DNA from 2 places in the Acuticoccus sp. MNP-M23 genome. Region 2 is predicted to be linked to the other one. Evidence: riboswitches for the same ligand, from Rfam matches in the RefSeq annotation. Region 2 holds a riboswitch; the other holds the start of a gene.
The links. A riboswitch is a leader RNA that binds a small molecule or an ion and turns the genes downstream of it on or off. The one in region 2 is predicted to bind thiamine pyrophosphate.
Positions count from the first base shown of each region.

Region 1: it holds a riboswitch for thiamine pyrophosphate, as region 2 does, so the genes downstream of both, RDV64_RS18625 (hydroxyethylthiazole kinase) here and thiC (phosphomethylpyrimidine synthase ThiC) in region 2, are expected to answer to the same signal.

Region 1 is NZ_CP133480.1:4,030,007-4,034,617, reverse strand. It holds gene thiD (bifunctional hydroxymethylpyrimidine kinase/phosphomethylpyrimidine kinase) at 1-517, opposite strand, end outside; gene thiE (thiamine phosphate synthase) at 514-1,137, opposite strand; gene RDV64_RS18625 (hydroxyethylthiazole kinase) at 1,137-1,883, opposite strand; TPP riboswitch at 1,920-2,017, opposite strand; gene RDV64_RS18620 (Lrp/AsnC ligand binding domain-containing protein) at 2,152-2,388, shown strand; gene RDV64_RS18615 (hypothetical protein) at 2,432-3,061, opposite strand; gene RDV64_RS18610 (uracil-DNA glycosylase family protein) at 3,166-3,822, opposite strand; gene cobT (nicotinate-nucleotide--dimethylbenzimidazole phosphoribosyltransferase) at 3,819-4,611, opposite strand, start outside.
Region 2 is NZ_CP133480.1:4,462,326-4,466,936, forward strand. It holds gene thiC (phosphomethylpyrimidine synthase ThiC) at 1-1,654, opposite strand, end outside; TPP riboswitch at 1,752-1,881, opposite strand; gene RDV64_RS20560 (DUF2256 domain-containing protein) at 1,937-2,110, opposite strand; gene RDV64_RS20565 (cryptochrome/photolyase family protein) at 2,107-3,636, opposite strand; gene guaA (glutamine-hydrolyzing GMP synthase) at 3,798-4,611, opposite strand, start outside.

The sequences.
Region 1 (4,611 bases), 430 kb from region 2:
CGCCCTTGAGCAGAATGGCCGGACCGAGGGCCGCCAGCTCACGGGCCTGCTCACGCATCTGCGGGACGTCTACCGCGCTCTTGGCATTGAGAAGAACGCCGGCCTCCGGCACGTTGGGCGTCACCAGCGTCGCGAGCGGCAAAAGTTCGCTGAAGAGCGCCTTCTCCGCCCCTTCCCCGATCAGCCGGTCGCCGGAGGTGGCGATCATCACCGGGTCGAGCACGATGGGGATCCGGCTGCCTGCAAGGGCGCGGGCGATGGCGCTGATCACCGCGCGGTCGCCCACCATGCCGATCTTGATCGCCTTCACGTCGAGGTCCGACAGCACGGCATCCAGCTGCGCGGTGACAATGTCGGCCGGAATGCCGTGCACTGCCGTCACGCCGCGGGTGTTCTGCGCCGTTATTGCCGTGATCACGCTGGCGCCGTAAACGCCAAGCGCGCTCATGGTCTTCAGGTCCGCCTGAATGCCGGCGCCACCGCCCGAATCAGATCCGGCGATCGTCAGCGCAATCACGCCGCCTTCTCCGCAAATACCGTGGCGAGGGTGCGGGCCGCCTGCGCCGGGTCCGCCGCCCTGGTGATCGCACTCATGACCGCCACACCGTCTGCCCCGGCGGCGCGGAGCAGCGCGGCACGCTCGGCATCGATGCCGGCGATGGCGACCACCTTCATGGCACGTTCGGCCTTGAGATAGGCCGCAATGGCGGCAAACCCGTCGATGCCGATGGGCGGGTTGGGGTTCACCTTGCTGTGCGTTTCGAAGACGCCGCCGACCGAGCCATAGTCGATGGGCTGACGGAGCGCCGCCTCAGCCTCCGCCATGGTGTGGATGGTGAGGCCGACGATGGCCTCGTCGCCCACAATGCGGCGGGCCTCCCCCGGCGTGAGATCGCCGTGACCGACGTGAACGCCCGCTGCCCCGGCAATCAGCGCCACGTCGGCCCGGTCGTTCACCAGCACAGGCACGGGGACAGCCGCCACCAGCGCGCGCACCAGCGCCACCTGTTCGGCCGTGCTGCCGGTCTTGTCGCGCCACTGGATCAGGCTGACGCCTCCGGCCACCGCCTTGCGGGCAAGCGCCACGGGGTCGGCCACATCCGGGCCCATGACGAGGTACACACTGGGATCAAGCATCAGTCTATCCGGAGGCCTTTGGTGAGCGCCGCACCGTCCAGCGCGGCAAGGTGGTCGATCAGCGAGACGGCAAAACTGCCGGGGCCGTGCGAGCCGTCGGCGGCAAGCTCGCCGGCGAAGGCCATCAGCCCGGCGCCCGCCGTTGCCGCCACGAAGGGGTCGGTCTCCACCGCAACCATGGCCGCCACCAGCAGGCCGGCAGCGCAGCCGGTGGCGATGACGCGGTCCAGCATCGGCGTGCCGTTGTGGAGCGTCGCGCACCGGCGCCCGTCCCTGACGAGGTCCTGCGCGCCGGTGGTGACGGTGACAAAATCGTCGGCGATGGCGCCAAGGGCCGCCATTTCCGCGCGGTTGCCCTTGATCACAGAGGGGCCAGCCTGAATGAGCTTCTGCGCAAAGGCGAAACGCTCGCTGGCGCGGTCGATCTTCACCGGATCAAGCACGAACGGTGTTCCGGTGAGGACAGCTTTTGCGGCACCTTCGCGGCGGACCGGATCGAGCATGCCAAGGTTGATCAATGCGCTGTGCGACCGGGCGACCATCTGCGGTGCATCCACGGGGTCGTGGGACATGGACACGTCGATCCCCAGCGCCGCGGCAATGTTGGCGGCCAGGGGCTGCGCCACGGGCGACAGCATGGCGTGAACGCGCGGGCGGCGGGAAAGCATCCGGTCCAGCGCGGCGCCGGCCGCCTCACGCAGGGCGTGGGCATCGGCTGGCACGCTGACGGTAGCGGGCGCGCTCATTGGCGCGGTTCGGCTGGGGTGGCGCGCGAGCGCAGCAGGCGTTGCAAATCCAATTCCTCCGCCGGCATGACCCGGATCAGGTGCGAGGGGTCGGCACGATGCCTCTCAGCCCGAAGGCGCCCCCTTGGATGGTGGGTAATTAGGGATCGCGCGCTCGTGGCGCAAGACAGATCCGCAAACCGGTCCATACCGCGCACGCCAACCCTTGTGCTATCGGCGCCGGTGGCACAAAAGAGGCCGAAGCCCGCAGCGGCGTATGGAGGATGTGATGACGCCGTTTTTCGTGCTGATCAAAGCGCAGCTTGGCCGCGCCTACGATGTGGCCAACGCCCTGGCCGACGCGGAGATCGCCTCGGAGATCTACTCCACCGCAGGCGACTACGACCTGCTGGTCAAATTCTATGTCGAGCGTGACAACGACATCGGCCACTTCGTGCAGGAAAAGGTGCAGACGCTGCCCGGTATCCTCGACACCAAGACCATCATCACCTTCAAGGCCTTCTGACCGCACACCGGCCATTTGCTGCCGGGCGCGCAGCGCTGCCCGATCAGGGCAGCGGAACGCCGCGTGCGCGCTGTTGCGCGGACTGGCCGGCAGTGTTGGTGCCCGTGGGCGCGGCAAGGCTCGGCACATTGCGCTGCCGGTTCGCGAACGCTTCCAGCGAATCGGCCCGCACCGGCATGACCTGCGCCACCCGCTCGCCCGGGAGTGACAGGAACTGGACGGCGTTGATGCTCTGCAGACCCTCGATGCAGGAGAAGGAAACGCGCACTGTCGCGCCCTCCTCCATGGCGACCATAAGCCGCCCGGTCTGGTACAGCCACTTGGGCCGCGCCCGCTCATAGATATAATCGTTGGAGGGGCACGGGCTCAGCTCCGACCGGTTCATGGTCACCTGCGTCAGAAGGTCGTTGACCCGGACGTCGGACACACCCGTGTCGATGAAGATGCGGCGCGCGTCATTGGACGCAGGGTCGGAAGGCGCCACATCCACCGCACGGATCCCCGGCTCCGTCACCACCACGGCGGCAGAGGCCGGCTGGCCGGGCGCCACCTGCACCACCTCGGCGCGCACCGGCGCCTGTTGGCCGCCGCCTGCCGTCTGCGCCAGCGCGTTGCCGCCCAGCATCAATCCGGCGCTCAGCACCGCCCCGAACAGCCCGATTTCATTACGCATAACCAAGACTCCGCATTCCACCGGTCGCAATTCCGCACGAACAGATTAATCTGTTGATAAAGAATTGCCACACTGGCGCCGCGCAAGCGGCCAGCGCCGTGCAATCATGTCGAATCTGTCGCACTCAACGCGTCCGCGACGCGGCGGCGCAACTCGGGCAGCACCTCGGCCTCGAACCACGGATTTCGCTTCAGCCAGACGTTGTTGCGCCAGGACGGGTGCGGCAGTGCCATCACGGTGCGCGGCGCAGTCTGCGTCACAATGTCGCGCCATGCGCCGACCGTGTCGGTGAGAGATGCGCGGCGTGTGTGCGGCAGATGGTAGGACAGCGAATATTTGCCGATGCACAGGAACAGCGAAAGCTGCGGCAGGCGCTGGAACAGGCGGTCATGCCAGGTGGCGCCGCACTCGCGCCGCGGCGGCAGGTCCCCGCCGTGGCGATCATACCCTGGAAAACAGAACCCCATGGGAATGATCGCAATCTTCGACCAGTCGTAGAACTGCGTCTCGTCGAGGCCCATCCAGTCGCGCAGGCGAACGCCGGACGGGTCGTAGAACGGCAACCCCGCGACGTGCGCCTTGTTGCCGGGCGCCTGGCTGCAAATGGCAATCCGGGCGGTGGACGAGATCTGGAAGATCGGCCGGGGTTCGTGAGGAAGCGGCTCGCCGGTCGGCGTGTCGCGGCAGATCCGGCAGCGTGACATGGCGCCTAGAAACGCCTCGAGCGGCGCTCCGTCCGCCGGAACCCCGTCCCGTGTCACGCCGGTCCGTCGACGCCAGCCTCCGCAAACGTCGCCATGCCGGAATGGCAGGCCGCCGCTGCCTTGAGGATGCCGATGGCAAGGGCTGCCCCGGTGCCTTCGCCAAGGCGCATGCCAAGGTCGAGCAGCGGCTTGCCGCCCATCGCCTCCAGCGCCCGCCCGTGGGCGCTCTCGGCAGAGCAGTGGGCAAAGAGGCAATGCGCGGTGGCGTCCGGCCCCATGGCATGAACGATCGCGGCTGCGGCGCTGGCCACAAAGCCGTCCACCACAACCGGCACGCCTTCCGTGCGGGCGGCCAGAATGGCGCCGGCCATCGCGGCAATGTCGCGGCCGCCGATCCGCTGGAGAATGGTCAACGGGTCGCGCTCCGGTCCGATCCGGGCGAGCGCGGCGTCCACCGCGTCGATCTTGCGGCGCAGCCCCTCCCCGGTCACGCCCGTGCCGGCGCCGCACCAGTCCGCCGCCGAACCGCCGTAAAGGGCGGCATAGATGGCTGCGGCCACGGTGGTGTTGCCGATGCCCATCTCGCCGATGCCAAGGCAGTCGATCCCGCCGGCAATCGCTTCAAGGCCGAAGGCGAGCGTTGCGGCAAGGTCCTTCTCGCTGGCGAATGCGTCTTCGCTGACGATGTTTCCGGACGGAATGTCCACCGCAAGATCGAACACCGAAAGGCCGATATTGCCGGTGGAGCAGATCTGGTTGATGGCCGCCTTGCCGGCCTGGAAGGCCGCCAGCATCTGCTGGTTCACGCTGGAGGGGAACGCCGACACGCCAGCATCGGCCACCCCG
Region 2 (4,611 bases):
AGTGCGCCACCTTGTGCGCCTCCTTGGGCAGCGTCTCGTCATGGAATTTCTGCGCCGTTTCGGGGTCCAGCGAGAGGTTGAACTGGTCCTCCCAGCGGAACTCGAACCGCGCGCGGCTGAGGGCGTCGTCGCGGGCCTGCGCTGCCGGATGCCCCTTGGCAAGATCGGCCGCATGGGCGGCAATCTTGTAGGTGATCACGCCGGTCTTCACATCGTCCCGGTCCGGCAGGCCGAGGTGCTCCTTGGGCGTGACGTAACAAAGCATCGCGGTGCCGAACCAGCCGATCATCGCCGCGCCAATGCCGGAGGTGATGTGGTCGTAGCCCGGCGCAATGTCCGTCGTCAGCGGCCCCAGCGTGTAGAACGGCGCCTCGCCGCAAACGGCAAGCTGCTTGTCCATGTTGGCCTTGATCTTGTGCATCGGAACGTGGCCCGGCCCCTCGATCATCACCTGGCAGTCCTTGGCCCAGGCAATCTCGGTCAGCTCCCCCAGCGTCTCCAGCTCGGCAAATTGCGCCGCGTCGTTGGCGTCGGCGATGGAGCCCGGACGCAGCCCGTCGCCCAGCGAGAACGACACGTCGTAGGCACGGCAGATGTCGCAGATCTCGTCAAAATGCTCGTACAGAAAACTCTCGCGGTGATGGTGGAGGCACCACTTGGCCATGATCGACCCGCCGCGCGAGACAATGCCGGTGACCCTGTCCACGGTGAGCGGGATCATGTGAAGCCGCACCCCCGAGTGGATGGTGAAATAATCCACCCCCTGCTCGGCCTGCTCGATCAGCGTGTCGCGGTAGATTTCCCACGTGAGGTCCTCTGCAACGCCGCCGACTTTCTCCAGCGCCTGGTAGAGCGGCACCGTGCCGATGGGCACCGGCGCGTTGCGGATGATCCAGTCGCGAATGTTGTGGATATTGCGGCCGGTGGAGAGGTCCATCACCGTATCCGCGCCCCAGCGGATCGCCCAGACCATCTTCTCCACCTCCTCGCTCATGGACGAGGTGACGGCGGAGTTGCCGATGTTGGCGTTGATCTTCACCAGAAAATTGCGGCCGATGATCATCGGCTCGGCTTCCGGATGATTGATGTTGGCGGGGATGATCGCCCTGCCCCGCGCCACTTCCTCGCGGACGAACTCGGGCGTCACGTGGTCCGGAATTGCGGCGCCGAAATCCTCGCCATCGCGCGTGGCGGCGGCGGCAGCGTCACGGCCGATGTTTTCGCGGATCGCCACGAACTCCATTTCAGGCGTGATGATGCCGGCCCGTGCGTAGGCAAGCTGCGTCACTGCCGTGCCGTCCTTGGCACGACGCGGCCGGTGCCGGGCGGGAAACGGCGGGGTCAGCCGTTCGGCGGAGACGAAGCCGTTGTCCGCCGCCTCGACGGCGCGTCCATCATAGGCCTCGGTATCGCCTCTGGCGTCCACCCAGGGCGCGCGAATGCGGGCAAGTCCGGCGTTCACCGCAACGGCCGTCTTGCCGTCCGTATAGGGTCCGGAGGAATCGTAGACGGCGACCGGCGGTTCCCCGGCGGTGGGATGCACGGCAATTTCGCGCATGGGCACGCGGATGTCCGGATGAAGGATGCCCTGCGCATGGATTTTGCGCGAGGCGGGCAACGGACCTGTGGTGACGGTCTTTGCAAAAGCGTCCAAATGAGCCTCCCTGCTCAAGCAATGGAGACCCAGTTCGGCGGGTAAAAACGGCAGGAGGCTTCGGCGTGAAGGCGGGCCACCGCCTAACGGATCGGCCCTGTCGAAGCGCGCACCATCCCTACGCCAGTATGAACTGGATCAGGTTCATCGGGTCACTGCGCTACGCGGGCCTTGGCACCGCACCAGCAGAATCTCAGCCCCTTGTCGGGACCCCCCAGGTGAGCGTCGATGATCGCCGTTGTGCCCCGGCCCTGTCAATTGTCCGAATGAAAGATCGCCGGGTCAGCCCCTGCGCTCTTGGGCATTCATCTTGCGGAGCGCGCCCTTGCAGCGCTCCGAGCAGGTTTTCACGTTGTCCCAGTCGCGCGCCCATTTGCGCCGCCAGGCGAACGGCCTGCCGCAAGCGGCGCAGACCTTCTGCGGCAGGTTGCTCTTGGTGTAGCGCTTGTCCGTCACAGGCTGTCCAGAAAGGCGGCTGCGCTCTGCGTGATCCGCTCCTGCTCGTCCCCGTCAAACCTGTCATAGGTCCGCACCATCTGCTTCATGCGGGGGTTGTTGCCGATCCTGTTCCGGTTGCGGGATACGAAACCCCAGTAAAGCGCGTTGAACGGGCAGGCCTCCGGCCCGGTGCGCTGCTTCACGTCGTACCGGCAGTTTCCGCAATAGTCGGACATGCGGTTGATGTAGGCCCCGCTCGCCGCGTAGGGCTTGGACGCCAAGAGCCCGCCATCGGCAAACTGGCTCATCCCGATGGTGTTGGGCATCTCCACCCACTCATAGGCATCGGCGTAGACGCACAGGTACCACTCGTGCACCTCTGCCGGGTCGACCCCCGCCAGCATTGCGAAGTTGCCGGTCACCATCAGCCGCTGGATGTGGTGCGCGTAGGCCAGCTCCTTTGTCTGCGTGATCGCTTCGCGCAGGCACATCATGTCGGTCTCTGCGGTCCAGTAGAAGTCCGGCAGCGGGCGCTTGTGGCCGAAGAAATTGCTGGCCTCGTAGCCGGGCATCTTCAGCCAGTAGATCCCGCGGACATATTCGCGCCAGCCGATGATCTGGCGAATGAAGCCCTCTGCGGCGTTGAGCGGCACGTCCCCCGCCCGCCAGGCGTCCTCCACCGCCGCGCACACCTTAAGCGGATCAAGAAGCCCGGCATTGATGTAGAGCGCGATGACGGAATGGTAGAGGAACGGCTCGCCGGCGAGCATTGCGTCCTGATAGTCCCCGAACCTTGGTAGCGCCTTGTCGACGAACGCTGCGAATGCGTCCTCGGCGTCCCCCCGCGTCACGGCGAAGGTGAATGGCGCGAGGTCGCCGAAATGATTGTCGAACCGGTCGGCAACCAGCGCCAGGACACCCTGCGTGGTTTCGTCCGGCGCAATCTCGTTCGGGCGGGGCATGAAAAGATCGGTCTTTGCGGGCTTTCTGTTGTCGTGGTCGAAATTCCACTTGCCGCCGGCAGGTTCGCTCCCGTCCATCAGAAGCCCGGTCTTCTTGCGCATCTCGCGATAAAAATACTCCATGCGGAGCTGCTTGCGCCCGTCCGCCCACGCGGCGAAGGCCTCGATCGACGACAGAAACCGATCGTCCGGAAGGATATCGACGGGCACGCAAAAGCGCTCCTCCCACCCCTTTATCATCGCCGCGACGCGCCACTCGCCAGCCTCGGTGACGACAATCCGCTCCGGCCCGCGCGCTGCCACCGCCCGCTCAACCTCGCCGGTGAAGCTGCCGGTGTTGCCGTCTGCATCAAGCGTGACGTAATCGACCTGCCAGCCAGCCTCGCGCAGCTCGGCTGCAAAGTGGCGCATGGCGGAAAACAGGAATGCAATCTTCTTCTTGTGGTGGCGCACGTAGGTGGCTTCGTCGTGCACTTCGGCCATCAGCACGCGGTCGCGCGCCGGATCGCCCGCAGCAATGCTGGACAGCCCGCGCGTGAGCTGATCGCCCAGAACGAGAATGAGGTTTCGCACGCCGGTCATCGAGCAAGGGCTCCCCGCCGGCCGGGGTTGCTGGCAAACGCTGAATTCATGCCGGGACATTTGCCCGGCAGCGACGCGCCGCCAAGAGCGCTGGCCTGTGACGTGAGATCGCGCCGCCCCGTCCGGCAGCGCGTCTCTGTCAGCCTGTCGCAGTCAGGCGGTCATTCCCACTCGATGGTGCCGGGCGGCTTCGACGTCACGTCGTAGACTACGCGGTTGACGCCGCGAACCTGGTTGACGATGCGGCTTGCGACGCGGGAGAGGAACATCGGGTCGAACGGGTAGACGTCGGCGGTCATCCCGTCGGTGGAGGTGACGGCGCGCAGCGCGAGGACGTGCTCGTAAGTGCGCGCGTCGCCCATCACGCCAACGGTCTTTACAGGCAGCAGGACGGCAAAGGCCTGCCAGATCTTGTCGTAAAGGCCGGCCGCGCGGATTTCCTCGATATAGATGGCGTCGGCGCGGCGCAGGATGTCGAGGCCCTCGCCGGTGATCTCGCCGGGACAGCGGATCGCAAGGCCGGGTCCGGGGAACGGGTGGCGGCCGACGAATGTCTCGCCAAGGCCGAGCTCGCGGCCAAGCGCGCGCACCTCGTCCTTGAAGAGAAGCCGCAGCGGCTCCACCAGCTTGAGGCCCATGCGCTCCGGCAGGCCGCCGACATTGTGGTGCGACTTGATGGTGACGGAGGGGCCGCCGGTGGCAGAAACGCTCTCGATCACGTCCGGGTAGAGCGTGCCCTGTGCAAGGAAATCGCCGCCAACGGCCTTGGCTTCCTTCTCGAACACCTCGACGAACACGCGGCCGATGACCTTGCGCTTCTGCTCGGGGTCGGTGACGCCGGCAAGCTCGGAGAGGAAGGCGTCCGAAGCGTCGACCTTGTTGAACACCACATCGTTGCGGCCGGCGAACATCGCCTCCACTTCCGCCGCCTCGTTCTGGCGCAAAAGGCCGTGGTCGACGAAAATGCAGGTGAGC